Regions from separate parts of the Streptomyces sp. SD31 genome, predicted to be linked through region 3. Evidence: riboswitches for the same ligand, from Rfam matches in the RefSeq annotation. Region 3 holds a riboswitch; each other region holds the start of a gene.
The links. Region 3 has a riboswitch for cyclic di-AMP ahead of ACTMVF_RS32270 (C40 family peptidase). Riboswitches for the same ligand answer to the same signal wherever they lie in the genome.
Positions count from the first base shown of each region.

Region 1: another riboswitch for cyclic di-AMP. It lies ahead of ACTMVF_RS33215 (LysM peptidoglycan-binding domain-containing protein); the one in region 3 lies ahead of ACTMVF_RS32270 (C40 family peptidase).
Region 2: another riboswitch for cyclic di-AMP. It lies ahead of ACTMVF_RS00070 (M23 family metallopeptidase); the one in region 3 lies ahead of ACTMVF_RS32270 (C40 family peptidase).

Region 1 is NZ_JBQHCX010000018.1:130,515-140,232, reverse strand. It holds gene ACTMVF_RS33225 (CocE/NonD family hydrolase) at 1-80, shown strand, start outside; gene ACTMVF_RS33220 (CocE/NonD family hydrolase C-terminal non-catalytic domain-containing protein) at 64-1,095, shown strand; cyclic di-AMP (ydaO/yuaA leader) riboswitch at 1,511-1,686, shown strand; gene ACTMVF_RS33215 (LysM peptidoglycan-binding domain-containing protein) at 1,692-2,462, shown strand; gene ACTMVF_RS33210 (HAD family hydrolase) at 2,482-3,312, opposite strand; gene fahA (fumarylacetoacetase) at 3,658-4,881, shown strand; gene ACTMVF_RS33200 (hypothetical protein) at 5,006-5,803, shown strand; gene ACTMVF_RS33195 (GntR family transcriptional regulator) at 5,800-6,177, shown strand; gene ACTMVF_RS33190 (M56 family metallopeptidase) at 6,383-7,321, shown strand; gene recQ (DNA helicase RecQ) at 7,427-9,472, opposite strand; gene nuoN (NADH-quinone oxidoreductase subunit NuoN) at 9,695-9,718, opposite strand, start outside.
Region 2 is NZ_JBQHCX010000001.1:20,535-30,252, reverse strand. It holds gene ACTMVF_RS00095 (S8 family serine peptidase) at 103-3,381, shown strand; gene ACTMVF_RS00090 (GTP cyclohydrolase II) at 3,483-4,127, opposite strand; gene ACTMVF_RS00085 (MarR family winged helix-turn-helix transcriptional regulator) at 4,306-4,821, opposite strand; gene ACTMVF_RS00080 (dihydrofolate reductase family protein) at 4,893-6,035, shown strand; tRNA gene ACTMVF_RS00075 (tRNA-Met) at 6,083-6,156, shown strand; cyclic di-AMP (ydaO/yuaA leader) riboswitch at 6,602-6,759, shown strand; gene ACTMVF_RS00070 (M23 family metallopeptidase) at 6,771-7,796, shown strand; gene ACTMVF_RS00065 (aldo/keto reductase) at 7,945-8,892, shown strand; gene ACTMVF_RS00060 (PrsW family intramembrane metalloprotease) at 9,023-9,718, opposite strand, start outside.
Region 3 is NZ_JBQHCX010000017.1:188,866-198,583, reverse strand. It holds gene ACTMVF_RS32280 (ATP-dependent Clp protease proteolytic subunit) at 1-406, shown strand, start outside; gene ACTMVF_RS32275 (hypothetical protein) at 414-722, shown strand; cyclic di-AMP (ydaO/yuaA leader) riboswitch at 1,141-1,273, shown strand; gene ACTMVF_RS32270 (C40 family peptidase) at 1,277-1,750, shown strand; gene ACTMVF_RS32265 (LysE family translocator) at 1,834-2,448, opposite strand; gene ACTMVF_RS32260 (LysR family transcriptional regulator) at 2,605-3,528, shown strand; gene ACTMVF_RS32255 (ATP-binding protein) at 3,532-3,990, opposite strand; gene ACTMVF_RS32250 (helix-turn-helix domain-containing protein) at 4,204-5,073, shown strand; gene ACTMVF_RS32245 (DUF397 domain-containing protein) at 5,083-5,310, shown strand; gene ACTMVF_RS32240 (8-amino-7-oxononanoate synthase) at 5,396-6,523, opposite strand; gene bioB (biotin synthase BioB) at 6,670-7,890, shown strand; gene ACTMVF_RS32230 (adenosylmethionine--8-amino-7-oxononanoate transaminase) at 7,901-9,181, shown strand; gene bioD (dethiobiotin synthase) at 9,183-9,718, shown strand, end outside.

The DNA of each region.
Region 1 (9,718 bases), on a different contig from region 3:
AGTCCCGGACCGGGGCCTGCCGCCGGGCCCGGCGATCGGCTTCCTCCAGGAGACGCTGCGCCGGTGGGACCACTGGCTGAAGGGCGAGGACACCGGCGTCTGTCCGACCCCCTGCCGCGCGTCTACGTCAGCGACTCCCACCGCCCGGCCACGGTGTACCCCACGCTGCCGGGCCGCTGGGTGGGCGAGCCGGCCTGGCCCTCTCCCCACGTGCGGGGCGTGACGTACGCCTGCCAGGGCGCGCCCGTCCACGCGCGCTCCCCCATGCACACCGGTATCGACGCCGGCCGCTTCTTCCCCTTCTGCAATGACGCCGACCTGCCGCCCGACCAGCGGGAGGAGGACGCGCGATCGGCTTGCTTCGACTTCGAAGTGGGTGAGGTGACCTGGGTGTTGGGATGGGTGTTGGGACGACCGAAGGTGCGATTGCGGCTGACCTCGGAGGTGCCGAGCGGGCAGGTCGTCGCCCGGCTCTGCGACGTGGCACCCGACGGCGCCTCGACCCTGGTCACGCGTGGCGTGCTGAACCTGTCGGCGCGCCACGGCCGGGACCGTACGGTGCCGTGGGAGCGGGGTGCCACCGAGGCCGTCACCTTCGAGCTGCACGGCATCGGCCACGCCTTCCCGCCCGGTCACCGCATCCGCCTCGCCGTCTCCTCCGCGTACTGGCCGTGGGTCTGGCTCCAGCCGGACTCGGCGGCGGGCTTCACGCTGGAACCGGCAGGCAGCTCCCTGGAACTTCCGGTACGCCTGCGCGCGTTGGACGAATCAGCGGACGACACGGTGATCACCTTCGAGGAACCGGAGCAGGCGGAGCCGCTCGGCGTGAACTCCCCCATCACGCTGGACGAACCGCGCCCCGAGCGGCTCGTCGTGCGGGACGTCGCCAAGGGCGAGTGGCGCCTGGAGGTCGACCCCCGGTACGGCGGCACGCGCGTGTACCCCGACGGCCTGGAGTTCACCGAGGACGCGCTGGAGACGTACACCATCGACGAGTCGTACCTCTTGTCGGCCCGTACTCGCTCGGGTTGTCGGCCCGTACCCGCTCGGACTGGTCGATCCGGTTGCACCGCCCGAAGACGGCATGGAACGTGACAGTGCGGACGTGCTCGCAGATCAGCTGCGAAAAGGGGCATTTCATCACCTTCAACGAGGCCATCTGCGCGAAGGACGAAGAGGTGCTATTCCACCGGACATGGGAGAAACAGACCCAACGGACGGCCGGTTGACGACGAGTTGGAGCCATTGCCCGATTTGCCGCTCTTGTGGACGCCAGTGAATTGGGTCACTCGCACCCAGTCGCACGCCCCACCGGACCCACCCCCTTCCTTCCTTGCGTCAAGCGCAAGTTGAGGCTTGGCAACCGCAAAGGATCAAGCACCCCATACGCATCAGACCATGGTCAACCGGCATGACAGGTGACCATGGCACTTGTTCCGGGCGTGTGCTCTCGCATACGTTCCCGCTCAGTCGGGCGGACGCCGAATCCTGCCGCCGCCCGAGCCACCCACCCACGCACTCACTCACGCACGGCAGGAGCGGGGGACCCAGGTAAGTCGCCGGACCGGACGCCTTGATGGCGCACCGAACCGGCTCGGGGTGAAGTTCGCGCTACCGCACGGCGGCGCGGCCGGGCATCTCCCGCCCGAACCCGACAGCTCACCTCGCAGGCGTCGGAGAGGAACAGCGCCATGGCCCGAGGCAAGCACCGCCGCCCCAGAACCAACCCGCTCACCCGCCACGTCGTCGCAGCCGGAACCGGTACCGCAGCCCTCGCGCTCCCGCTCCTGAGCGCGACCACCGCGAGCGCCGCACAGCCGGCCCAGGCCCCCGCCGTCGCGCAGTCGGCACCACAGTCCGCGCCATCCGCAGCGAAGGCCAAGTCCGTCACGTACACCACGAAGAAGGGCGACACGCTCTACGGCATCGCGGACCGGTACGACGCGCAGGGTGGCTGGCGGCAGCTCTACAAGGACAACCGCAAGTCCATCGGCGACAACCCCCGGCTGATCCACCCGGGCGTCGACCTGAAGGTCCGGGCGACGAAGGCCGCCACGGCGAGCAAGAAGGCCGAGAAGACGTCCGCACCGGCCAAGAAGTCCGCCGTCGCCCACGCCACCACGGCCTCCGTGAAGTCGTACCCGGACAACCTCGACGGCTGGATCCGCAACGCGCTGGACATCATGGCGCAAAACGGAATCCCCGGGTCGTACGACGGCATTTACCGCAACGTGATGCGCGAGTCGTCGGGCAACCCGGCCGCCATCAACAACTGGGACTCCAACGCGGCGGCGGGCACGCCGTCCAAGGGCCTCCTGCAGGTCATCGACCCCACCTTCGCGGCCTACCACGTCCCGGGGACGGTCTACGACCCCTTCGATCCGGTCGCGAACATCACGGCCGCGTGCAACTACGCGGCCGCGCGGTACGGCTCGATCGACAACGTGAACGGCCCTTACTAAGAGCTCTCGCTGAAGACCCTCACTGGGCGATATCGGTCAAGATCCCCGTGAACAGCCTCTCGAGGACGACGGCAATGCCGTCGTCCTCGTTCGAGAGGGTGATCTCGTCGGCGACCGCCTTGAGTTCGGGGTGCGCGTTGGCCATCGCGACGCCGCGGGCGGCCCAGTCGAACATCGGGATGTCGTTGGGCATGTCACCGAAGGCGATGGTCTGGTGCGCGCCGAGACCGAGATGCTCGGCGGCGAGCGCCAGACCGGTCGCCTTGGTGACGCCGCATGGCTGGAGTTCGACGGTGCCGGGCCCCGACATGGTGACCGTGGCGAGAGAACCGACCACCGCGCGCGCCGTCGCCGCCAACTCGTCGTCGGACAGGGTGGGATGCCGTAGCAGCACCTTGCTGATCGGCTCGCACCACAGGTCGTCGCGGTGCCGGACGCGTACGGCGGGCAGGGTGGGGTGGGGCATCAGGTACCCGGGTTCGATGAGCGTGAGCCCGTCGACGCCGTCCTGGTCGACGGCCGCGTATACCTCCCCGACCTCGGCCTCGATCTTGCCGAGCGCGGTCTCCGCCAACTCCCGGTCCAGGGTGATGGACCAGAGCAGACGGTCCGCGCCGGCGTCGTACAACTGCGCGCCCTGTCCGCACACCGCGAGCCCCGTGCTGCCCAGGACATCGAGGAGCGGCCGCACTCTGGGCGCCGGCCGCCCCGTCACGACGAGGTGCTGGGCACCGGCCGCCGCCACCAGCGCGAGCGCGTCGAGGGACCGGTCCGAGAGCGTGTCGTCGCCGCGCAGCAGCGTCCCGTCCAGGTCAGTGGCAATGAGTGAATATGCGATGGGTGGGGCCATGATCAGAGAATACGGACAGGACGCCCCATCGACTCGATGCGAACCGGACGGCTGCTGTGTTCACATGCGTTGACATCAGTTCCGGTTCCGCTGCTGTTTCCGCTTTCCCTTCCACGCCGCAACTGCCCTCCCCCTTTTGCGATTTCACCCCCACGTGGTGCTCGCAAGCTCCTTGACGGTGATGTCCGTGCGGTTGGACACACGTCGGCCGACTGCCCCGACCAGGAGATTCGTCGACTTCGGCGACGCGGGCTCCGCACTGCCCAAGACAGGCGACTCACCCGTAACGTGTGCCCGACCACATGGCAATGGCATACGGAGCGTATGAGAGTGAGGCAGCACCCCATGCCCCCCTTCGATCTCCCCGAGGGCGACCCCTTCGGCACGCACAACCTTCCGTACGGCGTCTTCTCCCTCCCCGGCTCGGACTCCGCACACCGGGTCGGCGTCCGGCTCGGCGACCACGTCCTCGACGCGGGCAAGGCGGCGTACGCGCTCGGCTCGCCGTACGCCCCGCTGCTCGCGCAGGACTCGCTGAACCCGCTGCTCGCCGCGGGCCACACCACCTGGTCGGACGTACGGCGCGCGCTGACGGCGTGGGTGACGGTCCCGGCGCACCAGGAGGCCATCGCGGACCTCCTCCACCCGCTGTCCTCAGTGACCCTGCACCTCCCCTTCGAGGTCGCGGACTACGTCGACTTCTACGCCTCCGAGAACCACGCCCGGAACGTCGGCCAGATCTTCCGCCCCGACGCGGCGGACTCCCTGACCCCCAACTGGAAGCACCTGCCGATCGGTTACCACGGCCGCTCGGGCACGGTCGTCGTCTCCGGCACGGATGTCGTACGACCGTCCGGCCAGCGCAAGGCCGCCGCCGACCCGGCCCCGGTCTTCGGCCCGTCGGTCCGCCTGGACATCGAGGCCGAGGTCGGCTTCGTGGTCGGCGTGCCGTCGCAGATGGGCAAGCCGGTGGCGCTGGGCGACTTCCGGGAACACGTCTTCGGCCTCTGCCTGTTGAACGACTGGTCGGCACGCGACCTCCAGGCCTGGGAGTACGTCCCCCTCGGTCCGTTCCTCGGCAAGTCCTTCGCCACCTCGGTGTCGGCGTGGATCACCCCGCTGGACGCGCTCGATGAGGCACGTGTGGCGCCGCCGGAGCGGACGCACCCGCTGCTGCCGTACCTGGACGACTCGGGCTCCGAGACGGAACCCGGCGGCTACGACCTGCGGATCTCCGTTTCGATCAACGGCCACGTGGTCTCCGAGCCCCCGTTCTCCACCATGTACTGGACGGCCGCCCAGCAACTCGCCCACATGACGGTGAACGGCGCCTCGCTGCGCACCGGCGACCTGTACGGCTCGGGCACGGTGAGCGGCCCGACGGAACGCGAGCGCGGGTCACTGCTGGAGCTGACGTGGAACGGGCGCGACGCCCTCGAACTCCCGGACGGCAAGCGGACGTTCCTGGAGGACGGCGACGTGGTGACACTGTCCGCCTGGGCGCCGGGGCCGGGCGGTGCCCGGGTGGGGCTGGGGGAGGTCACCGGGCGAGTTGTAGCAAGCAGTTGACACAAAGCGCCAGGAGGGCGCATCTTGTACTCACCGCTTGATACAAGCGGTGAGTACAAGTCTGCGTACATGTTCTGCGTGCATGTCTGCGTTCATGTCGTCTCCACGGGGGTCTGTGTCTGTCATGCTCGAACTCGGTTCGCGCCCTTCCGCGTCGGCGCCCGCGTCCCGCGCACCCGTCGACCGCTACGCCCGCTGGACGGGCCTGGCCGTCGGAGTGCTGGCCTCCCGCTGGCTGTTGCCCCTGGACAACGGGGAGGGCTCCCTCTACGCCATCCTCGCCTTCGGTCTGTGCGCGGTGGCGGGGGTGCTGCTGGGCGACGCACTGACCGCGCCGCGCCGGGGTGCCGTACGCACGGCGGTCCTCACTCCACGCCGGGTCCGCGACTACGTACCGCCCCGGATGACTCCCCTGCTGCTCGGCCTCGCGGCCGCACTGGTCGTCCTGCTGACGGCCGCGGCCGCGGTGGCGTCGTCGGACGACCTGGGCCGTGCGGGACGCGCGCTCACGGTGACGTGCCGGGGCGTGACCGAGTCGCACTCACCGTGGCCCGGCCTCTACTACGGCCTTCCCATCCTGGCCTCCCTCGCTCTGTCCACGGCCGCCTGCGGCTGGTCCCTGCGGCGCATCGCGACCCGCCCCGGCGACGAACAGTCCCGTCGCGACCGGACGTTGGCGATCGTCGCCGCCTGGGGCCTGGTGGTCTCGTCGTCCCTGCTGGGCGCGGCGTCGACGGCATCGGGCGCGCTGATGAGCACGACCTGCGACGGTGCCGTGGGGACCGCCGCGAACGTGGTGCTGTGGCCGCTGGGCCTGCTGGCCCTGCTCATGGCGCCGTGGTGCCTGTTCACGATCATCTCGCCGCGGGCGACGGCATGGCGGGGCCGTCGGGCCGGCGCCGGCGGAACCGGCCGCCGATGAGCGGGGCAGGCCTGCGCGTCGACACGACCAGCCCGGTCCCGCCGTACGAACAGATCCGCGCCCAGCTCGCCGCCCTGATCTCCACCGGCCGCCTTTCGGAGGGCGAACGTCTGCCGACGGTGCGGCAGTTGGCAGCCGACCTGGGGCTCGCCACGGGCACCGTGGCACGGGCGTACCGCGAACTGGAGACAGCGTCCCTGATCCGCACCCGGCGAGGCGCGGGCACCCGCGTCGCCCCCCTCCCCGCGGGCGTCCACCGTCCGGATCGCGCCGAACTGGCTGCCCTTGCGCGGCAGTTCGCAGATCAGGCGCGTGCGCTGGGGGCGGACGACACGGAGGTGATGACGGCGGTCCGGGAGGCGCTGCGCGCGTAGGCCGTGGCGCACGGCGATGCCGGGCTGCCGGATGGCGTCCATGTCGGCGTCCGCACGGTGCCCGCAGGCGAGTTCGGCGGCTCCTACCCCCTGACTCCGGCGGCCGTCGCCGTCATACTGACTGGCGGCGGAGGGTGTGTTCCTCGCCCACCGCCCCGTACAGCCGCCCCCGCACCTTCCCTGACCAGGATCCGGAGCCCTTGGCATGACCGTCTGCCTGCTCCTGTTGAGCATCGTCGCCCTGACGGCCGCCGTACCCGTCCCCCGAGCGCTGACCCGGGCCACCTGGCCCGAACAGGAACCCGTGGTCGCGCTCTGGGTGTGGCAGTGCCTGGTCGCCACCGTCCTGCTGTGCTGCCTGACGGCCCTGGCCCTGGGAACCGCCGCATTCTTCGGCGCGGTACGCGCCCAGCTCTTCGCTCCGGCGCCGCCGTCGGTGACCGAGGCGTACGACCTCTCGGCCGCGCCCGCCTGGGCGGCCACCCTCAGCGTGCTGCTGGCCTGCGGGGCCGCCTGGACGACCGCGATGCTGGCCCGCGAGCTCGTCGAGGCGCGCCGGCGACGCGGCCAGGCCAGGGCCCACCTGCGCGAACGCGCCCCCGACCTGCCCGCCGGCCTCGGCTCGGCGCGCGGCCCGCTCCTGGTGCTGGAGGACGAGTATCCCGACGCCTGGTGGATGCCTGGCAGCCCGCCCCAGCTCATCGTCACCACGGGCGCCCTGCGCCGCCTGACCGACCACCAGCTCGACGCCGTCCTCACCCATGAGCGTGGCCACGCCCAGGCCCGCCACGACTGGCTGCTGCACCTCTCCACCGCGCTTGCCACCGGATTCCCCCGAATCCCGTTGTTCGCCCACTTCTGCGACCAGACCCACCGCCTGGTCGAACTGGCCGCCGACGACACGGCGTCCCGTCGCTGCGGTCACCTGACGACGGCGCTGGCCCTGATCGAACTCAACCAGCACCGGGGCGTCCTCTCCTGCGCGTCCACCCACCGTCTCCTGGGCGAACGCGTCAACCGCCTCCTCCAGCCCCCGCCACGTCTGGGCCGCCGCCACCGGGCCCTCACGACGACGCTGGCGGCGCTGGTGCCGCTGCTGCCGCTGCTGATCACCTTCGCTCCAGGGCTGACGGCGCTGGCCTGACCGTCGTGCCGGCCTGGCGTCCCTGCGCGACACCCCTCGCCCAGCCTCAGCGCCGCGCCCGCCCCGCGCCCACGCCCACGCCAAGCGCCGTGCCGCTGCCGGCCGCTAGGCCCAGTCCTCCGGCTCCGCATCCATCTCAGGCCAGTCATCCGCCCCGAGGCCCGCCCCGTGGCCTGCCCCGTGGTCTGCCCCCGGAGCCCCTGGATCCGCCTCGGCCGACGCCCCCGCATCAGGCTCCCCCCGCATCGAGCCCAGCACCTCGAGCACCCCCTCCCCATAGGTCGCCAGCTTCTTCTCCCCCACGCCGCTGACGCCGCCAAGCTCCCGCACGGACGCGGGCCACACGGTCACGATCTCCCGCAACGTCGCGTCATGGAAGATCACATACGCCGGAACACCCTGCTCCCGAGCCTGCTCGGCACGCCACGCCCGCAGCGCCTCGAAGGCCGGCACCAGCTCCTCCGGCAGCTCGGCCACCGCGGCCTTCGCCTTGCGCTCGCCACGCCCGGAGCCCGCGGAACCCGACCCCGACGCCGACCGCGAGGTCACCGGCTTCTTCGGCTCCTTCCGCAGCGGCACCTCCCGCTCCCGCCGCAGCACCGACCCACTGGCCTCCGTCAGCACGAGCGTCCCGTACTCCCCCTCGACCGCGAGCAGCCCCTGGGCCAGCAACTGCCGGATGACACCCCGCCATTCGCCCTCGCCCAGCTCCTCGCCGATGCCGAACACGGACAGCTGATCGTGATCGAACTGGATGACCTTGCCGGTGCGCCGCCCCAGCAGGATGTCGACGATCTGCAGCGCCCCGAACTTCTGCCCCCGCTCCCGCTGCAGCCGCACCACCGTCGACAGCACCTTCTGCGCCGCGACGGTGCCGTCCCACGTCTCCGGCGGTGTCAGGCAGGTGTCGCAGTTGCCGCAGCCCACCGGATCCGGGTCCTGGCCGAAGTAGGCGAGCAACTGACCACGTCGGCACTGAGCCGTCTCGCACAATGCCAGCATCGCGTCCAGGTGCGAGGCGGCCCGGCGCCGGAACGCCTCGTCGCCCTCGCCCGACTGGATCAGCTTGCGCTGCTGTATGACGTCGTTGAGGCCATAGGCCATCCAGGCCGTGGAGGGGAGCCCGTCCCGGCCGGCGCGGCCCGTCTCCTGGTAGTAGCCCTCGACCGACTTGGGCAGGTCGAGGTGGGCGACGAACCGCACGTCCGGCTTGTCGATGCCCATTCCGAAGGCGATGGTCGCCACCACGACCAGGCCCTCCTCCCGCAGGAACCGGGACTGGTGCGCCGCGCGCGTGCCCGCGTCCAGGCCTGCGTGGTACGGAACCGCCTCGATGCCGTTGCGGCTGAGGAACTCGGCCGTCGCCTCCACCGACTTGCGCGACAGGCAGTACACGATGCCCGCGTCGCCCGCGTGCTCCTCGCGCAGGAAGCCCAGCAGCTGCTTCTTGGGGTCCGCCTTCGGCACGATCCGGTACTGGATGTTGGGCCGGTCGAAGCTCGCCACGAAGTGCCGGGCCGTCGGCATGTTCAGCCGCTGGGTGATCTCCTGGTGCGTCGCATGCGTGGCCGTCGCCGTGAGAGCGATCCGCGGCACGTCCGGCCAGCGCTCACCGAGCAGGGAGAGGGCCAGGTAGTCGGGGCGGAAGTCGTGGCCCCACTGGGACACGCAGTGCGCCTCGTCGATCGCGAACACCGCGATCTTGCCGCGGGAGAGCAGGTCCAGCGTCGAGTCGAGCCGCAGCCGCTCCGGTGCGAGGTAGAGCAGGTCCAGCTCGCCCGCCAGGAACTCCGCCTCCACCACCCGCCGCTCGTCGAAGTCCTGCGTGGAGTTCATGAACCCGGCCCGCACGCCGAGCGCCCGCAGCGCGTCCACCTGGTCCTGCATCAACGCGATGAGCGGGGAGACGACCACTCCCGTACCGGGTCTGACCAGGGAGGGGATCTGATAGCAGAGCGACTTTCCGCCGCCGGTCGGCATGAGCACGACGGCGTCGCCGCCCGCCACGACATGCTCGATGACCGCTTCCTGCTCGCCCCGGAATGCGTCGTACCCGAAAACCCGGTGCAGCGCGGCCAGCGCCTCGCTCGCGGCAGCCCCTGCCGCCTCGGTCACCCTTGGCATCTCGCTGATCCCGCCCGTCGCACCCATCGCCATGTCCCCCGCACGTCGTCCCTCGACCACTGCATCCACGATAGGGGTCGCCACCGACAGCACCGGAGTTATCCACAGGCTCAGCCTCACCTGTTCGTGATCGGCTGACAGCCTTGAGTGACCGGCGAGCGGCAGGCCCCTCCACATCACAGCGGCCCGGCATCCCCCAAGGGAGCCGGGCCGCTGCCGTACAGACAGGCCGTACGAGCGAGCGCCGCGTCAGCGCACGAACACCCCCGCCGT
Region 2 (9,718 bases), on a different contig from region 3:
GGAAAGCTGGGCGATCATCCGGGATCACATTCCGGACCGCGGCGGTCGAAGGTGCTCGATCCGGCCGCCGATGCCTTCATTCCTTCAGCACCAGGGATCACCATGCCCCCCACCCCCCACCCGGCCCCGATACCGGGGGCGAAACGCGCCGCCCGTATCGCCGTGGCCGCAGGCCTCGTTGCAGCGCTCTCCGCGGCCGGGCCCGTACCCCTCGCCCTCGCCGCGGACGGCTCCACCGCCACCGCGGCCGACCCCGGCGTCAAGTCCGCGCACGACAAGCTCGGTTCGGACGACGCCGACCTCCTCGCGGAGGCCAAGGCACAGCGCGACAAGACCGTCACGATGATGATCGTCACGGCACCCGGACGGACCGAGAAGGTCGCCGAGGAGCTGGACGCGGTCAAGGGCGGCTCCGTGGGCCGTACGTACGACAAGCTCGGCTACGTACGGGCCACGGTGCCGACCGCCAAGGCGGAGTCGGCCATCGCGGCCGCCGCCAAGCTCTCCTCCGTGCAGGCCATCGACCTGCGGGACGAAATACCCCTGGAGGAGCCGAGCCTCGAAAGCGGCGGCAAGTCGAGCGCCACCGCGGCCACTTACTCCGGCCCGGACAAGAACACCCCCGCGAAGAACCCGTACAACCCGTCCTTCGAGACGGGCGCCGTCGACTTCGTGAAGAAGAACCCGAAGGCGGACGGGCGTGGCGTGACCATCGGTGTCCTCGACACCGGCGTCGACCTCGCCAGTCCCGCACTGCAGAAGACGACGACCGGTGAGCGCAAGATCGTCGACTGGGTGACCGCCACCGACCCGCTGGTCGACGGCGACGGCACCTGGCGGGCGATGACCACCTCCGTCGCCGGGCCCTCCTTCACCTACGGCGAGAAGACCTGGAAGGCCCCTGCGGGCTCGTTCCAGATCAGCACCTTCCGTGAGGCCGTCACCAATCAGGGCAAGGTCACGGAGGGCGACGCCGACGGCGACGTCAACCGCGACGGCGACACGACCGACGACTGGGGCGTGCTGTACGACGCCAAGGCCGGCACGGTCACCGTCGACGTCAACGACAACGGCGACTTCACCGACGACACGCCGATGAAGCCTTACAAGGACGGCCACCAGGTCGGCCACTTCGGCACCGACGACCCGGCTACGGACATCCCCGAGAGCCAGGACTTCGTCGTGGAGGTCCGCAAGGACGTCCCGATGGATCCGCTGGGCGGCGACTGGGTCGGCAAGAAGGCCGACTTCGTCAACATCGGCCTCACCGCCGGTTCGCACGGCAGCCACGTGGCCGGCATCACCGCCGCCAACGGCATGTTCGGCGGCAAGATGAACGGCGCCGCCCCCGGCGCGAAGATCGTCTCCTCGCGGGCCTGCCTCTTCGGCCCCGGCTGCTCCAACGTCGCCATCACCGAGGGCATGATCGACCTCGTCGTCAACCGTGGCGTCGACGTCGTCAACATGTCCATCGGCGGCCTGCCGCCCCTGAACGACGGCAACAACGCCGGCGCCGAGCTGTACACGCGGCTCATCGACACGTACGGCGTCCAGCTCGTCCTCTCCGGCGGCAACTCCGGTCCCGGCGCCAACACCATCGGCGACCCGGGTCTGGCCGACAAGGTCATCTCGGTCGGCGCCGGTGTCTCCAAGGAGACCTTCGCCGCCAACTACGGCACCGGCGTCGAGAACAAGTACCAGCTGTTCAACTTCTCCTCGCGCGGCCCGCGTGAGGACGGCGGCTTCACGCCGACGGTCGTCGCCCCCGGCGCCGCGGTCAGCACGATCCCGGCCTGGATGCCCGGCTCGCCGATCGCCGAGGCGGGCTGGAAGCTGCCGGCCGGCTACGCCATGTACAACGGCACCTCGATGGCGGCCCCGCAGACGGCGGGCGCGAGCGCGCTGCTGCTGAGCGCCGCCAAGCAGCAGGGCATCAAGCTGACGCCCCAGAAGCTGCGCACCGCGCTCACCTCGACCGCCCACCACATCGAGGGACTTCAGGCGTACGAGGAGGGTGCCGGCCTCATCGACGTCGTCGACGCCTGGAAGGCGATCAAGGCGGGCGCCACCGCGCACGACTACGCCGTGAAGGCCCCGGTCGACACCGCGCTCGACCAGGCGCTGAAGACGCCGGGCTTCGGCACGGGCGTCTACGACCGCGAGGGCGGCCTCAAGGCCGGGAAGAAGAAGACGTACGACGTCACGATCACCCGTACGTCCGGCCCCGCCGGCTCGCTCCCGCACATCCTGCGCCTGGCGAACAACAAGGCCCGCACCTTCTCGATCGTCGGCCCGAAGGTCGTCGACCTGCCGCTGAACAAGGCGGTGACCGTCAAGGTCCAGGCCGCCCCGAAGCACGCGGGCATCAAGAGCGCGATCCTGGAGGCCGACGACCCGAGGACCGTGGGCGTCGACAAGCAGATCCTGAACACCGTCGTGGTCTCCACGCCGCTCCAGCACACCTTCACCGCGTCCGGGTCGGTGCAGCGCAACAACGTCAAGTCGTACTTCGTCACCGTCCCCGAGGGCACGAAGTCGCTCCAGGTCACGCTGGGCGGCCTGGCGGAGGGCAGCCGGACGCTGTTCAGCGCCATCAGCCCGTACGGCACCCCGGTCGCCGACAACGACCCGAACACGACGGACATCGCCTCCTACGAGGACCCGCTGCCCGGCGTCTGGGAGATCGAGGTCGACTCGCGCCGTACGTCGGCCCTGCTGGACAACCCGTACAAGCTGAACGCCACCGTCTACGGCGCGTCCTTCGACCCGGCGGCCGTGACGGTGCCTGAGGCCAAGGTCGGTACTCCGGTCGCCGCCTCCTGGACGGTGACCAACAAGCTGGAGGCCGTGGAGGGCAACCTCAAGGGCGGCGCGCTCGGCTCGTCGAAGACCGCGCGGCCGACCATCGCCGACGGTGAGACGCAGACCAGCACCGTCGAGGTGCCCGAGGGCACCACGTCGCTGGACGTCGCCATCGGCAAGGTCTCCGATCTGGCCTCCGACCTCGACCTGAACGTGTACGACGCCGAGGGCGAGCTCGTCGGTCAGTCCGCGGACGGCGACTCCGAGGAGGCCGTCTCCATCGCCAACCCGGCCGCCGGCAAGTACACCGTCGAGGTTGTCGGCTTCGAGGTGCCGTCCGGCTCCACCGAGTACGACTACCGGGACGCGTTCTTCTCCTCCGCGCTCGGCTCGGTCACGGTCGACGAGTCGACGCAGGTGAAGCTCGGCACGGGCGACTCGGCGAAGGTGGCGGCGAACGTCACGGTCGCGCGGGCCGTGCCCGAGGGCCGGCAGCTCTTCGGTGAGGTACGGCTGGTGAACACGCGCGGGACGACCGCGGGTGTCGGCGGGGTGACGATCGAGAAGGTCACGCCGTAGTCGGCCGTAGTCGGCCCTAGTCGTATGACGCATGGCCGAGGGGCGGGTGTCCGATCAGGACACCCGCCCCTTCGTTCTGTCTGCCGCGTGCTGCCGTCCGCTCAGCCTACGTTCAGCCCCGCGAGATCCCCCAGCGGCAGCGTGTGCTGGGTCTGCAGGACCTTCGCGCGCAGATAGCGGACGTTGTCCGGTGTGGCGAAGACGCCGGTGGGGACGCGGCCCTGGACCTGGATGCCGAGGGCGCGCAGCTGGTCGGCCTTGTCGGGGTTGTTGGAGAGCAGGTCCAGTTCGCCGATGCCGAGGGCGGTGAGCATCTGGGCGGCCGCCGTGTAGTCGCGGGCGTCCTCCGGCAGGCCCAGGGCGGCGTTCGCGGCGTAGGTGTCGAGGCCCTGGTCCTGGAGGGCGTACGCGTCCAGCTTGTTGTAGAGCCCGATGCCGCGGCCCTCCTGGCGCAGGTACAGCAGCACCCCGCCGCGCTCGGCAATGCGCTCGACGGCCTCGCGCAGCTGGGGGCCGCAGTCGCAGCGGGCCGAGCCGAAGACGTCGCCCGTCAGGCACTCGGAGTGCAGCCGGACGAGCGGGGTGGTGCCGGGGGCCGGGTCGCCGAGGACGACGGCCACGTGCTCCTGGCCGTCGGTCAGGCCGTGGAAGGTGACCAGCTCGGCGTCCACGGAGTAACCGTCGTGGAAGCGCAGCGGGACCCGGACGCGGGCGCGCTGGGTGGCGGCGGCGGTGAAGTCGGGCATGCGGGATCTCCGGGTTCCGTACGTGGGCCGGCTGCTTCAGATTTGAAGCAGCTCCTCGGTGCAGGACCCTACCCCATGCTTTAAATTTGAAGCAACAAGTTTGTCGCCCGCGTCACAGGCCGGTCGGACTCGGGCCTCGTTGCTCCTGCCCCACGACTCTTGCCTCCCGACTCCTGCCTCACGAACAGGACTTGCCGGAGCGCCGCCGCCAGGGCACGTCGTCGGCGGTGGCGTGCGCGTCCTCTCCCTGGAAGCCCTCGGCGACCGCGGTGAAGATCTCCTCCAGCTGTCGGACCTGCTCCGGGGTCAGCCGGTCGAAGAGCAGCGCCCGTACGGTCTCCACGTGCCCCGGAGCCGTGCGCTCCAGGACGCGCATCCCTTCCTCGGTGATCGCCGCGATGCTGCCGCGCTTGTCCCAGCGGCAGTCCTCGCGCCGCACCAGCCCGTCCTTCTCCAGGCGCGTCACGGCGTACGTCAGCCGGCTGCGGGTGATCTTCAGCCCTTCCGCGAGATCGGTCATGCGCAACCGGCGCTCCGGAGTCTCGGACAGGGTGGCGAGGATGGAGTAATACAGATGGGGCATGCCGGCTTCCTGCTGGAGCTGCCGGTCCAGCGCGTCCTCCACGAGGGCGGCGGAGGCGATGTAGGCGCGCCAGGCGCGCTGCTCCTCGGGAGTGAGCCAGCGAGTCGTCATGCCCCCAGTGTAGGTTTGTTTCAAACTTGAACCAAGCCCGAGTTTCCCCGACCGAGCCGGAGAGCGCGCCGATGCCGTCGTACCCCTACGTCCTGCTGTCCGCCGCGGTCTCGCTGGACGGCTACCTCGACGACACCACCCCCGAGCGCCTGCTCCTCTCCAGCCCGGCCGACTTCGACCGCGTCGACGAGGTACGGGCCTCCGTGGACGCGATCCTCATCGGTGCCGGCACGATCCGGGCGGACAATCCCCGGCTGCTGGTGAACTCGGCCGAGCGGCGGGCCGCGCGGGTGGCGGCGGGCAAACCGGCGTATCCGCTGAAGGTCACGGTCAGCGCGTCCGGCGAACTGGATCCGGCGGCGAACTTCTGGCACACGGGCGGCGAGAAGATCGTCTATACGACGGAGAAGGGCGCGGAGCGGCTGCGGCGGACGCCGGTCGCGGCGGACGTGGTCGCACTGGGCGCGGACCTGGACTGGCGGGGGCTGCTGGAGCACCTGGGCGAGGTGCGCGGCGTCGAGCGGCTGATGGTCGAGGGCGGCGGCACGATCCACACGCAGCTGCTACAACAGGGCCTCGCGGACGAGGTGCAGCTGGTGCTGGCGCCGCTGTTCGTCGGGGACCCGGACGCACCGCGGCTGTTCGGGCCGGGTGGGTATCAGGGCGGCCGGCTCCGGCTGCTGGAGGCGCGACGGATCGAGGACGTCGTCCTGATGCGCTACGAGCCGACGGCGCCCGGCGTCGGCACTCTTCCCTCCGCCGCGGATCGGCACTGGCTGGCACTGGCGTGTGACCTGGCGGCGCAGTGCCCGCCGTCGAAGACCGCCTTCAGCGTCGGGGCGGTGGTCGTGGCGGCCGACGGCACGGAGCTGGCGCGGGGGCACTCCAGGGAGGGCGGCGATCCCGTGGTGCATGCGGAGGAGGCGGCGCTGGCGAAGATCGCGACCGGTGATCCGAGGCTGGCGTCGGCGACCGTATACAGCAGCCTGGAGCCGTGCACCCGGCGGGCCTCCCGGCCGGCGCCCTGCGCGCGGCTGATCCTGGAAGCGGGGGTGCGGCGGGTGGTGACGGCTTGGCGGGAGCCGGACACGTTCGTGGTGGGCGCCGACGGGAGCGGGCTGCTGGCGGGGGAGGGGGTGGATGTCCTGGTCATGCCGGAGTACGAGAATCGGGCAAAAGCCCCGAATGGTCACCTGCTGCCGTGGCGCCGGTAAAGGCGTGTGCTTTCTGTCCTGCGGATGGCGTACTATTGAGTCATCGCCGCGGGGTGGAGCAGCTCGGTAGCTCGCTGGGCTCATAACCCAGAGGTCGCAGGTTCAAATCCTGTCCCCGCTACTGAAAGCTCAGGGCCGGAACCAATTGGTTCCGGCCCTGAGTGTTTTCTCGACGATTTTCCGACTCGCTTCCCGCCCCCCACTTCGGCAGCAGCCCTGGTGAGGTGGGATGAACGGCGGATCTCGTACGCGCGCCGGTCCGTCCGGCTGCTCTGCGTCCTGCGGGGCGGCATGGCGCACGACCTGGCTCTCATGGCCGTACGACGGCCTTGATCGTTGTCACCGGATGTGATCGGCTGACTGCCCTCCGCATAACAACTGACATACCGTCAATACCTGTGTGGTTCCTGAGTCCCGGCCAACTCGCCCGATTTAGGCCGCTCATGACCCGTAAGTCCGGGCGAAATTAGTTAATGATCAAGTGGAACAGCTTGGAATCCGCACCCCGCGTCTATTAACGTTCGATAACGCAGCGCGGTCGTCCCAGCCGTCACAAGAGGCGGCTCCGTGCGCACGCGCCGAATCCCGCAAGGGAACCGGGGAACCACCACCTTGGGGTGAATCGCATGGATGCCGCCGTGAACTCACGGCCGGTATACGCGCGTAGGAGACCTTCCTGCTCCGAACCCGTCAGCTAACCCGGTAGGCGAGAAGGAAGGAAAGGAGCACGCCCACGTGGCGTCCAACAGGCCTGCCCAGCAAGCCCCGTTCGTGCCGAGCCAACGCGGTACCGACAGCTTCGGCTACGACCGCTACCGCACCGACGAGGGCCCGTTGGAGGAGTGGAACCCCACTGCGGAATCCATTCGTCCCGTACGCGGCAGGCATCGCGTCTCCAAGCAGCGCGGCGGGGGACTCGCCCGCAGCTCCACGGTTCTCGGCGTCGGTGTCATAGCCGCCGTCGGCGCGGGCGGCATGGCCAGCGCGAACAGCGGCAAGCCGCCGGTCGCCATCACCATGCCGGACCTGCCGCTGATCTCCGACGACTCCGCCGAGCCCGCCGAGGACACGGCCACCGCCCTCAGCACCATGGGCACGGCGACCGAGGAGACCGCGCAGGGCACCACCGACGCCGGCGAGGCGCTGCGCAGCCGGATCATCGCGCAGGCCGAGCTGCAGCAGGACCAGATCGACGACAAGGCCGCCGCGGCCGCCGTCGCCGCCGCCGAGAAGGAGGCCGCCGCCGCGGCCGCCAAGGCGGAGAAGGAAGCCGAGGCCAAGGCCGCCGCCGCGAAGGCCAAGGCCGAGGAGGAGGCCCGCAAGAAGGCCGAGGCCGAGCGCCTCGCCGAGCTGGCCAAGCAGTTCACGCTGCCGACCTCCTCGTACACCATCACCTCGACCTTCGGTCAGGCCGGCGCCTACTGGTCCTCCGGCTACCACACGGGCCTCGACTTCGCCGCCCCCACCGGCACGCTGATCAAGGCGGTTCACTCCGGCACGATCACCTTCGCCGGCTGGGACGGGTCGTACGGCTACAAGACGGTGCTCACCCTCGACGACGGCACCGAGCTCTGGTACGCGCACCAGTCCTCGATCAGCGTGAGCGTCGGCCAGAAGGTCAACACGGGCGACGTCATCGGACGCGTGGGCGCCACGGGCAACGTGACCGGTGCGCACCTGCACCTGGAGGTGCACCCCGACGGCAGCACGAGCGGCATCGACCCGCTGGTGTGGCTGCGCGGCAAGGGGCTCACGCCCTGAGGTTCCCCCACGTCTGATCCCCGGCGGTCCTGACGGCAACCCCCGACGTCAGGGCTGCCGGTTTCCGGAGCGCCGGGGTCCGCTTGTTTACGGGAACTTTGCGGCGGGCGTGGAAGAGCGCCCTCCGCCAAGGGCGTTGATATGGAGCATGACTGCTTCCCTGCGCAAGCTCGGCTCCTCCGACCTAGAGGTCTTCCCGCTCTCCCTCGGCGGCAACGTCTTCGGCTGGACCGCCGACGAGACCCAGTCCTTCGCCGTCCTCGACGCCTACGCGGCGGCGGGCGGCAACTTCATCGACACGGCCGACTCGTACTCGGCGTGGGTCGAGGGCAACGTGGGCGGCGAGTCCGAGACCATCATCGGCAGCTGGCTGAAGGCGCGCGGCAACCGGGACGACGTCGTGATCGCCACGAAGGTCAGCCAGCACCCCGACTTCCAGGGCCTGACCGCGGCCAACATCAAGGCGGCCGCGGACGCCTCCCTGCGCCGCCTCGGCACCGACCACATCGACCTCTACTACACCCACTTCGACAAGCCGGAAGTGCCGGTCGAGGAGATCATCGGCGCCCTGGACGACCTGGTGAAGGCCGGCAAGGTCCGGCACATCGCCGCGTCCAACATCTCGGCGGAACGGCTGGCGGCCTCCCTCGCCTTCTCCGACCGCGAGGGCCTGGCCCGCTACGTCGCCCTCCAGCCCCACTACAACCTGGTCTCCCGCGACACCTACGAGGGCGAGCTCCAGAACCTCGCCGAACGGGAGGGCCTCGCGGCGGTCCCGTACTACGCCCTCGCGTCCGGCTTCCTCACGGGCAAGTACCGCGCCGACACGGCGGTACAGAGCCCGCGCGCCCAGGGCGCCGGCAAGTACCTGGAGACAGAGCGTGGCCGACGGGTGCTGGCCGCGCTCGACGAGGTCGCCCAGGCCCATGAGGCCCCGGTGGCCACGGTGGCCCTGGCCTGGCTGGCGACCCAGCCGACGGTAGCCGCCCCGATCGCCTCGGCCCGGACACTCGAACAGCTGCCGGCGCTGCTGGGGGTGGCGGAACTGAGGCTGACGGACGAGGAACTGGGGAAGCTGACGGAGGCCTCGGCCTGAGCACTGAGGATCACTCCCCGGCGCCGGCCCAGGGGGCGGCAGCCCCCTGGCGGGTTGAAGGGGCGGAGCGCCTTCAGGATGGGACGGGTAAGGGCGGCGGGGGCGAGCCAACCACTCCGCCCCCCGACGCTCACGTCCGATACGGGTTGTACGCGGGATACGGCGCCGTCCCGTACCTGGGCCCGTACGGCTGCCCATACGACGGCCAGTAAACCGGCACCGGCGCCCCATACCCGTACGCCGACCAAGCCTGCGCGGCCCCCGCATGCTCAAGCGCCGGCCGCGCCAGCTCCCGACGCCGCCACAACTCGTGCAGCAACTCCCGTTCCCGTACGGCGAAGTCGGCCCCGGCCCGCCCGCGCCGCCCCCGATGCCGCAGGAAGGCCAACGACGTGGCGTACGCCTCGTACTGCGCCACCCCCCGAGCCGCAGCCCGCCCCCCACGGCGCCGCGCATACTGCCGTGCCATCCGCCTGGCCCGCATCGAGCCGAGCACGAAGGGCTCGCCCGGCGTCAGCCACCCGGCGACGACATAGGCGGGCAGCTCCTCGCGCACGGTCCGCAGCTCACGCTGCCGGGTCCAGATCACCAGCCACGTCAGCAGCCCGAACGCGGGCACCATGAAGGCCGCGTACACGGCGAAGAACCCGAACTCCCCGAAGGCCGACGAGCCGTTCCACAGCGCGTGCATGCCCATGGCGAGCAGCAGCCCGGAGAGGGGAAGGAGGACGCGCCGCGCATGCTGCCGCTCGCCCGACAGGGCGGCGATGCCGAAGCCGATGCCGGTGAGGACCGTGAAGAGGGGGTGCGCGAAGGGCGACATGAT
Region 3 (9,718 bases):
CAGCGCCATGACGGCGATCTACGACACGATGCAGTACGTCACCTGCGACGTGGAGACGATCTGCCTGGGCCAGGCCGGTTCCGCCGCCGCGGTGCTGCTGGCCGGGGGCACGCCGGGGAAGCGGTTCGCGCTGCCGGGTGCCCGCATGGTGATCCACCAGCCGGCGCTGCCCGAGCCGGTCGAGGGCCAGGCGAGCGATCTCGCCATCCAGGCCGACGAGCTGACGCGCATTCGGACCCGCCTCGAGGAACTGCTCGTCCGGCACACCGGGCGCAGCCACGAGCAGGTCAGCGCCGACATCGAGCGGGACAAGATCCTGGACGCGCAGGGCGCCGTGGAGTACGGCCTGGTGGACCGGATCATCCCCAGCCGCAAGGCCACCCTCGCCCCGCCCACGGGGCGGTGATCGACCGGTGCTTCCACCCGAGTTGCCGCCGCTGCCCGCACTGACGCGTGCGGAGGGGGAGTTGATCGACCGTTATCTCGATGTGGTGGACCTGCTCGGCCGGATCAACCCGACGCGGCACGGAGACACCTACCGCGGACTGCGCGCCGCCCAGGCGCTCGTCGGCAAGGCGACCGAGCTGCGGGACGCGCTGGCGCTGATGCACCAGCGGGGCGAGACCGAGCTGCACTCCCCCACGCTGGCGCGTGCGCTGCGCGTGCTGGACGGGGAACGCCGCACGGCCCGCGTCAGGGTGTTGCCGCGCTCCGACAGTTGACGACTCGTACAGAACGATTCCGGACGCCTCGGCCCACGAGCGAGGCGTCCGGATGGACGTCGAAACGAACCAAAAGGCTTACCCACTTTCGGCGTAGCAACCTGCCCTTTTACGCGCCCTTCAGGTTGCGCAACAGGCATGACCCCAAAGCGGAATGGGACGCTCCATCGCTGGTCCGGGGCTCGTCGAGTACCTGGACACCCGGTCGAACACGGGGGTGTCCACCCGAACGGGCGAGTGGTGAGTAACGCCACAAATCCCCGGTTCCGTTGGGTTTTTCGTTCATCCGTGCGTCAAGATCCCTGTCTGACGACAAGCCCCCGCCACAGCGGCGGGGCGGTCCGGGCGGACGCCGAGTCCTGCCGCCGCCCGGATGACCGGTCGACAGGAGTGGATCGGCAGGAGTGGAGGACCCGAGCAAGACGGGTCGCCGGAGCGGACGTTCGTTCGATCCGAGCAACCCTTGGGGTGAAGCCGCGGCAACGCGGCCGGGCAACTTCGCCAGCCCGAATCCGACAGGTCATCCTTCACAGGCGGCTGACGAAGGGTTGCGCATGACTGCGCTCAATCGTGTCCCGTCGCTCATGGCCCGAGCCGGTACGGCCTCGGCTCTCACCATCGCCGCAGTGGGCGGCTCGATCGTGGCGCCCGGCTTCGCCTCGGAGGCCGAAGCCGCCACGCCGGCGACCAAGGCACTTCAGATCGCGGCCTCCAAAAAGGGCTCCCCGTACAAGTGGGGCGCCACAGGTCCGCACAGGTTCGACTGCTCCGGGCTCACGCTGTACTCGTACAAGAAGGCCGGCAAGAAGCTGCCCCGTACGGCGGCCCAGCAGTACAACAAGACCCGCCACATCTCCGCCGGCAACCGCAAGGCCGGAGACCTGGTGTTCTTCCACTCGGGGTCGAACGTCTACCACGTCGGCATCTACGCCGGGAAGGGAAAGATCTGGCACTCCCCCAAGAGCGGGGACGTCGTGCGGCTGCAGAAGATCTGGACCAGGAGCGTTTGGTACGGCCGGGTCAAGTGACCTTCCCGGGGGCGGTGACGGCAGCCTGACGCGCTGTCACCGCCCCCGGGCACCGGATGGAGGGCCAGTCGCCGGAAAGGGCGTCAGACGGCCACCAGGGGCCCTGCGAGGAGTGCCACGCCGAAGGCCGTCAGCGCGGCGCCGGTGACGGTCGTGACCGCCCGGGCGACGCGAGGTCGGCGCAGCCACCTGCCGAGCCGGTCCACCAGCAGGGCGACGACCTGGAACCAGACGAGCGCGATCGCGAGCACGATCAGCGCGAGCAGCAGCGTCCGGGGCAGCGCCGGGGCGCCCGCCGGCACGAACTGCGGCAGCACGCTGAGGAACGTGAGCGACGCCTTCGGATTGAGGGCGTTGGTGACGAAGCCCTGCCGCAGCGGTCGCGCGGTGGAATCCTCCTGCGCGCCCTCCCCTTGCGGGTGCCGCTGCCGCAGCGCCTGGACGCCCAGATAGAGCACATAGACGCCGCCCACCACCTGGAGCGCGCGCAACAGCGCCGGTACGGCGGCCAGGACCGCGGCGACTCCCACCACCGCCAGCGTCACATGGACCAGCAGCCCGGCCCCGATCCCGAGCGCACAGGCGATGCCGGCCCGGCGGGAGACGAGGGCGTTGCGTACGACGACGGTGAAGTCGGCCCCGGGCATGGCGACCAGGCCGGCGGAGACCCCGGTGAAGGCGATGAGCTGAGCGTCCATGCGGCCAGCCTGCCGTGCGGGAGCCTTCAGCAGGTATTTCGAATATTCTGGGTATGCCTTAAGCAATGCTTTAGGCAGGCATCCTTAGGCAGACAGCCTTAGGCAGACATCCTCAGGCAGTCACCCGTCGGCACCGCGCTCGAAAGGGACCCAACCATGTACGACCCGACCCGCCTCGCCGCCTTGGTGGCGGTCGCCGAGGCGGGTTCGATCACCCGGGCCGCCGAGCGCCTGGGCTACACCACGCCCGCGCTCTCCCAGCAGCTGGCCAAGCTGGAGCGCGAGGCGGGTACCGCCCTTCTGGTGCGGCACCACCGCGGGGCGCGGCTGACCGGTGCGGGCGAGTTGCTGGTGGCCCGGGCGCGGCGGGTGCTCGACGAACTCGACCGGGCCCGGCACGAACTGGCCCGGCTGACCGGCCTGACGGGCGGCACCCTCCGGCTCGGCACCTTCCAGACCGCGGGCATCCATCTGCTGCCGCCGGCCCTCAGCGCGTTCCGCCGGGCGCATCCGGAGGTGGAGCTGACGGTCGCCGACTACGAGCCGTCGGCCGGTGTCGCCGCCGTCGCGGCCGGCGAGGTCGATCTGGCGCTGACGCACGCCTACGCACCCGGCGACCCGGTCCCGCTCCCGTCCTCCGTCGGCGCCGAGCCGATCCTCGTCGAGGAGCTGGTCCTGGTGTCCGCTCCGGGCCACGCCCTCACCAGCGGGGCCGCACGGCTGCCGCTGACCGAGCTCGCGGGGCAGCCGCTGATCAGCATGGCGCCGGACGCTCCGGCCCGGCGGGGCGTCGAGGCGGTGCTGGCCCGGGCCGGGGCCACGCCCTCGGTCCTGGTCCCGACGCCGGGGTACCTCCTGGTGTGCGCGCTGGCCAGCGCGGGGCTCGGGGTCGCGGTCGTACCGGAGATGGTGGCGCGCACGTCGGTCACGCCGGTCGGGGTGCGGGCGCTGGAGGGCGGCGAGCTGCGCCGTACGATCTCGGTCGCGTTCCGCAGTGACGAGGCGGCTCCCGCCGCGGACGCCTTCCGGGCGCTGCTGCGCGGCACGTTCGGACGGGCCGGGCAGTCGCAGCAGCCGTGAGGGTTACGGCTCTTGCTGTCCCACGACCGGCACCGGCTCCGCGGCCGCCGTCCACGGCAGTTCGATGGAGACGGTCTTGCCGCCCTCGCGGGTGGGCCGCACTCTCAGCTTGCCGCCGCACTCCGCGGTCAGCCAGCGGATGATGACCAGGCCACGGCCGTTGTCCTGCTGGACGGCGGCCGGCAGCCGCTTGGGGAAGCGCGGGTGGCTGTCGGTGACGCCGATGCGCAGGTGTTCGTCACGGTCGAGTTCGAGGTCCACCGTGAAGGTGGGTGACTGTCCGAGGGTGTGCTGTACGGCGTTGGTGGTGAGTTCGGAGACGATCAGCCGGATGGTGTCGGCCGTTTCCGTGTCCGGTGGCAGTCCCCACTCCGCGAGGGTGGTGACCACATAGGCCCGGGCCGCGGAGACCGAGGCTGGATCGCTCGGCAGAGTGACGGATGCTTCCAGGTGATCTGCCATGGCGACGTCGTCCCTTTCCCAACGGGACCGCAGTCCGACACGGAGCGGATGGTTCGAGTACGGTCCCGGACTGGTGCTTCGTCGCCAGACTGCCATTACCAGGGCCGTCAGGGTGCCGATCCACCAAGATATGCATATATCTGTCGCTCGAAGCGGTGAACTCTGCGACGGCAGAGCGTATTTGGGCGGCTCGGTTGGAGTAAGGAGTTGCCCATGCAGCACGGTCCCGCGGTGCGCCGCCGGAAACTGGGCGCGGAACTGCGTGCGTTGCGCACCGGGGCCGGGCTCACCAGTGGTGAGGCGGCCCGGCTGGTGGGCTGGCACCAGTCCAAGGTGAGCCGGATCGAGACCGGCGCCAGCGGGGTGAAACCGGCCGATGTGCGGTTACTGCTCGACGCCTACGGCGTACAGGACTCCCAACTGCGGGAGTTGCTGCTGGTGTTGGCGGGATCGGACGAGGGTGGCGGGCGGCATCACTGGTGGCACGCGTACCGCGGAGTGCTGCCGCCGACGTACCGGGACTTCATCAGCCTGGAGTCCCAGGCGAGCGCGATGCGCACGCTGGAGACGTCCGTGGTGCCCGGGCTGCTTCAGACGCCGGAGTACGCCCGGGCGGTGACGCGGGCCGCAGTGGGCGGGTTGGACGACGCCGACGACGAACGGCTCGACGCGCTGGTCGCGGTCCGTCTGGCCAGGCAGGACGTGTTGCACGGCGATCCGCCGTTGCAACTGAGCGCGGTGCTCGACGAGGCGGTGTTGCGCCGGGAGATCGGCGGGCCGGCGGTGATGGCGCGGCAGCTGAGGCGGCTGATGGAGGCGGCGCGACTGCCCCAAGTCCGGCTGCAGGTCCTGCCGTTCGCGGCCGGGGAGCACATCGGCATCACCGGGCCTTTCGTTATCTTCTCATTTTCGCGCACTTCTGATCTGGATGTGGTTGTTCTCGACCACTTGACGAGTAGCCTCTACCTCGAACGGAAAGAAGACCTCCAGGCCTACACGGAGGCCTTCAACGCCCTTCGGATCCACGCCCTTTCGCCCGAGGAATCGCTGGATTGCATCGCCGCGATAGGCGGCGGCGCGTAAGGAGGCACCATGACCGCACTGCCTCGGAACGTCCCTTCCACCACCGACCTGCAAGGCGTGCGATGGCTGCGCAGCAGCTACAGCACGGGAGCGAACAACTGTGTCGAGACGGCACGGCCGCACTCCGGTCCCTGGACCGGACTGCTCGCCGTGCGCGACTCCAAGGACCCGGCCGGACCCGCGCTGCTCTTCTCCCCCGAGAGCTGGGCGGGCTTCACGACCGCGTTCCAGTCCTGACCATTCACCCTTGACCATTCCGATCAGTTCTGACCAACTCTGATCAGTTACGCCAGGTGCGGCGGCAGGGCCGTGTCACGCCGACTCATGGTCGTGTCTCGCCGATGACCCGTACAGCGCGTTCGATCTGCCCCTCGGAGAGGTCCGCGCGGGCGGTCAGCCTCAGCCGTGAGATGCCGTCGGGGACGGAAGGAGGACGGAAGCAGCCCACGGCGAGGCCTGCCGCCCGGCACTCGGCCGCCCACCGCACGGCCTCTTCGGGGGACGGCGCGCGCACGGAGACCACGGCGGCGTCCGGACGTACGGCTTCCATGCCCGCGGCTGTCAGCCGGGTGTGCAGTTCGTTCGCGACCGTGCGGGCTCGCGCCGCACGCTCGGGCTCGCGGCGCAGCAGTCTCAGTGCCGCCAGGGCCGAGCCGGCCGCGGCGGGGGCGAGGCCCGTGTCGAAGATGAACGTCCGGGCCGCGTTGACCAGGTGGTCGATCACCCGGGCCGGGCCGAGGACGGCTCCGCCCTGGCTGCCGAGCGACTTGGACAGCGTGACCGTCACGACGACGTCATCGGCGCCCGCGAGTCCCGCCGCGTGCGGGGCGCCGCGGCCGCCGTCGCCGAGCACGCCGAGGCCGTGGGCGTCGTCGACGACCAGCCCGGCACCGTGTTCCCGGCTCACCTCGGCGAGCCCGCCCAGCGGGGCGGCGTCGCCGTCGACCGAGAAGACGGTGTCGGACACGACGACGGCGGGCCCGTCGTGCGTCTGCAGCGCCTTGCGCACGGCGTCCGGTTCGGCGTGCGCGACGACCTGTGTGGTCCCGCGCGCCAGTCGGCAGCCGTCGATCAGCGAGGCGTGGTTCCCCGCGTCGGAGACGATGAACGAGCCGTGTGGCGCCAACGCCGTGACCGCGGCGAGGTTGGCCGCGTAGCCGGACGAGAAGACCAGCGCCGCCTCGAAGCCGCAGAAGTCGGCCAGCTCGCGCTCCAGCTCGGTGTGCAGCTCCGTCGTGCCGGTGACGAGCCGGGATCCGGTCGCACCGCCGCCCCATGTCCGGGCGGCCCGCGCCGCGCCCTCGGTGACCTCGGGATGGTGGGCCAGGCCCAGGTAGTCGTTGCTCGCGAGGTCGAGGAGCGGCGAGTCGGCGGGGCGGGGGCGCAGGCTCCGTACGAGTCCGGCGCGGCGGCGCAGCTCCGCCTGCTCGTCGATCCAGCCGAACGCCATGGCTCCTCCGGGCTTTTGTAGGCAGTGCACAGACACTAGTCGCACGACCGACGGCGCACGGTGTGGCAATACCCACACATCGAAGTGACAGGGTTGTCCGAAGTCTCCTTGGCTCGGAGCCCCTCCGTACGTCAGGATCAGCTCCCATGGACCTGCTGAACACGCTGGTGGACAAGGGGCTTCGGCGCGAGCTGCCGACCCGCGAGGAAGCCTTGGCCGTCCTCGCCACTTCCGACGACGACCTGCTCGATGTGGTGGCCGCGGCCGGCAAGGTACGCCGGCAGTGGTTCGGCCGACGGGTGAAACTCAACTATCTCGTCAACCTCAAGTCGGGCCTGTGCCCGGAGGACTGCTCCTACTGTTCCCAGCGGCTCGGCTCCACCGCCGGCATCCTGAAGTACACCTGGCTCAAGCCGGACGAGGCCTCGCAGGCCGCTGCCGCCGGTTTGGCGGGTGGCGCCAAGCGGGTCTGTCTGGTGGCGTCCGGGCGCGGCCCGACCGACCGTGATGTGGACCGGGTCTCCGACACCATCAAGGCGATCAAGGACCAGAACGAGGGCGTCGAGGTGTGCGCCTGTCTCGGTCTGCTCTCCGACGGCCAGGCGGAGCGGCTGCGCGAGGCGGGCGCGGATGCGTACAACCACAACCTCAACACCTCGGAGTCCACGTACGGGGACATCACGACCACGCACACCTACGCCGACCGTGTCGACACCGTGCAGAAGGCGCACGCGGCCGGTCTGTCCGCCTGCTCCGGCCTCATCGCGGGCATGGGCGAGAGCGACGAGGACCTGGTCGACGTCGTCTACTCCCTGCGTGAGCTGGACCCGGACTCGGTGCCGGTCAACTTCCTGATCCCGTTCGAGGGCACCCCGCTGGCCAAGGAGTGGAACCTCACCCCGCAGCGCTGTCTGCGGATCCTGGCGATGGTGCGGTTCGTGTGCCCGGACGTCGAGGTGCGCATCGCGGGCGGCCGTGAGGTGCATCTGCGCTCCATGCAGCCGCTCGCCCTGCACCTGGCCAACTCCATCTTCCTCGGCGACTACCTCACCAGCGAGGGCCAGGCGGGCAAGGCCGACCTGGAGATGATCGCGGACGCCGGCTTCGAGGTGGAGGGCGCCGACGAGGTGACGCTGCCGGAGCACCGGGTGACGGCCGGGGGCGGCTGCGGCTCGCACGAGAGCGCGGGCTGCGGGTCCCAGGAGAGCGCCGGGTGCGGTGGGCACGACGGTGCCGGGTGCGGGTCGCACGAGGGTGGCGGTGTGTGCGGTACGGCCGCTGCCGCGCCGGTCTCCACCGAGCCGCGCACCGACCTGGTCGCCGTACGCCGTCGGGGCGCCGGAACGGACCTCGCGCCCAATGCCTGACCCGCACCCCATGCCCGACCTGACCGTGCCCGAGCTGCTGGAGCTCGACCGGCGGCACGTCTGGCACCCGTACGGCCCCATGCCCGGCCGCATCGAGCCGCTGGTCGTGGAGTCGGCCGGCGGGGTGCGGCTGAAGTTGGCGGACGGCTCGGGCGAGCTGGTCGACGGCATGTCGTCCTGGTGGTCGGCGATCCACGGCTACAACCACCCGGTGCTCAACGAGGCCGCGCGCGAGCAGCTGTCGCGCATGAGCCACGTCATGTTCGGCGGGCTCACGCACGAGCCCGCCGTACGCCTGGCGAAGCTCCTTGTCGACATGTCGCCCGACGGCCTGGAGCATGTCTTCCTCGCCGACTCCGGGTCGGTGTCGGTCGAGGTCGCGGTCAAGATGTGCCTGCAGTACTGGCGTTCGCTGGGCCGCCCCGGCAAGCAGCGGCTGCTGACCTGGCGCGGCGGCTACCACGGGGACACCTGGCAGCCGATGTCGGTGTGCGACCCCGAGGGCGGGATGCACGAGCTGTGGACCGGCGTGCTCCAGCGCCAGGTGTTCGCGGACCCGCCGCCGACAGAGTACGAGGAGTCGTACGCCGACCATCTGCGGTCGCTGATCGCGCGGCACGCCGACGAACTGGCCGCGGTGATCGTCGAGCCGGTGGTGCAGGGCGCGGGCGGGATGCGGTTCCACTCCCCCACGTATCTGCGGGTGCTGCGGGAGGCGTGCGACGCGCACGACGTACTGCTGGTGTTCGACGAGATCGCGACCGGGTTCGGGCGCACGGGCGCGCTGTTCGCGGCGGAGCACGCGGCGGTGACGCCGGATGTGATGTGCGTGGGCAAGGCGCTGACCGGCGGCTACATGACGATGGCCGCCACCTTGTGCACGGCGCGGGTGGCCGACGGGATCTCGCGGGGCGAGGTTCCGGTGCTGGCCCACGGCCCGACCTTCATGGGCAACCCGCTGGCGGCCGCGGTCGCCTGCGCCTCGATCGAGCTGCTGCTCGGCCAGGACTGGTTGGCCGAGGTCAAACGGATCGAGGCGGGGCTGCGGGAAGGGCTGGCCGACGCGTCGGACATTCCGGGCGTGAAGGATGTCCGAGTCCTCGGCGCCATCGGGGTCGTACAACTCGATCACGACGTGGACATGCAGGCGGCGACCGCCGCCGCCGTACGTGAGGGCGTGTGGCTGCGGCCGTTCCGCGACCTCGTCTACACGATGCCGCCGTACGTCACGGGTGACGCGGACGTGGCACTGATCGCCCGCGCGGTGTGCGCGGCGGCGCGGGAGGGCTGAGATGCCGGTACTGGTGATCACGGGAACGGGCACGGAGGTCGGCAAGACGGTCACGACGGCCGCGGTCGCCGCGGCCGCCGTGGCGGCGGGCCGGTCGGTGGCGGTACTGAAGGCCGCGCAGACGGGCGTACGGCCGGACGAGCGCGGCGACGCCGAGGAGGTCGCGCGACTCGCCGGTGCCGTGACGATCGCGGAAGTCGCCCGGTATCCCGAGCCGTTGGCGCCGGCGACGGCCGCGCGCCGCGCCGGCCGCCCGCCGGTCCGGCCGCACGAGATCGCCGAGGCCGCCGCCAAGCTGGCCGCCGAGCACGACCTGGTGCTGGTGGAGGGGGCGGGCGGGCTGCTCGTCCGTTTCGACGAGGCGGGCGGCACGCTGGCGGACGCGGCCGAGCTGATGGCGGCGCCGGTCCTGGTCGTCGCGTCGGCGGGCCTGGGCACGCTGAACACGACGGAGCTGACGGCGCGTGAACTGCGCGGTCGGCGGCTGGACCTGCTCGGCGTGGTGATCGGCAGCTGGCCCGAGGCACCGGATCTGGC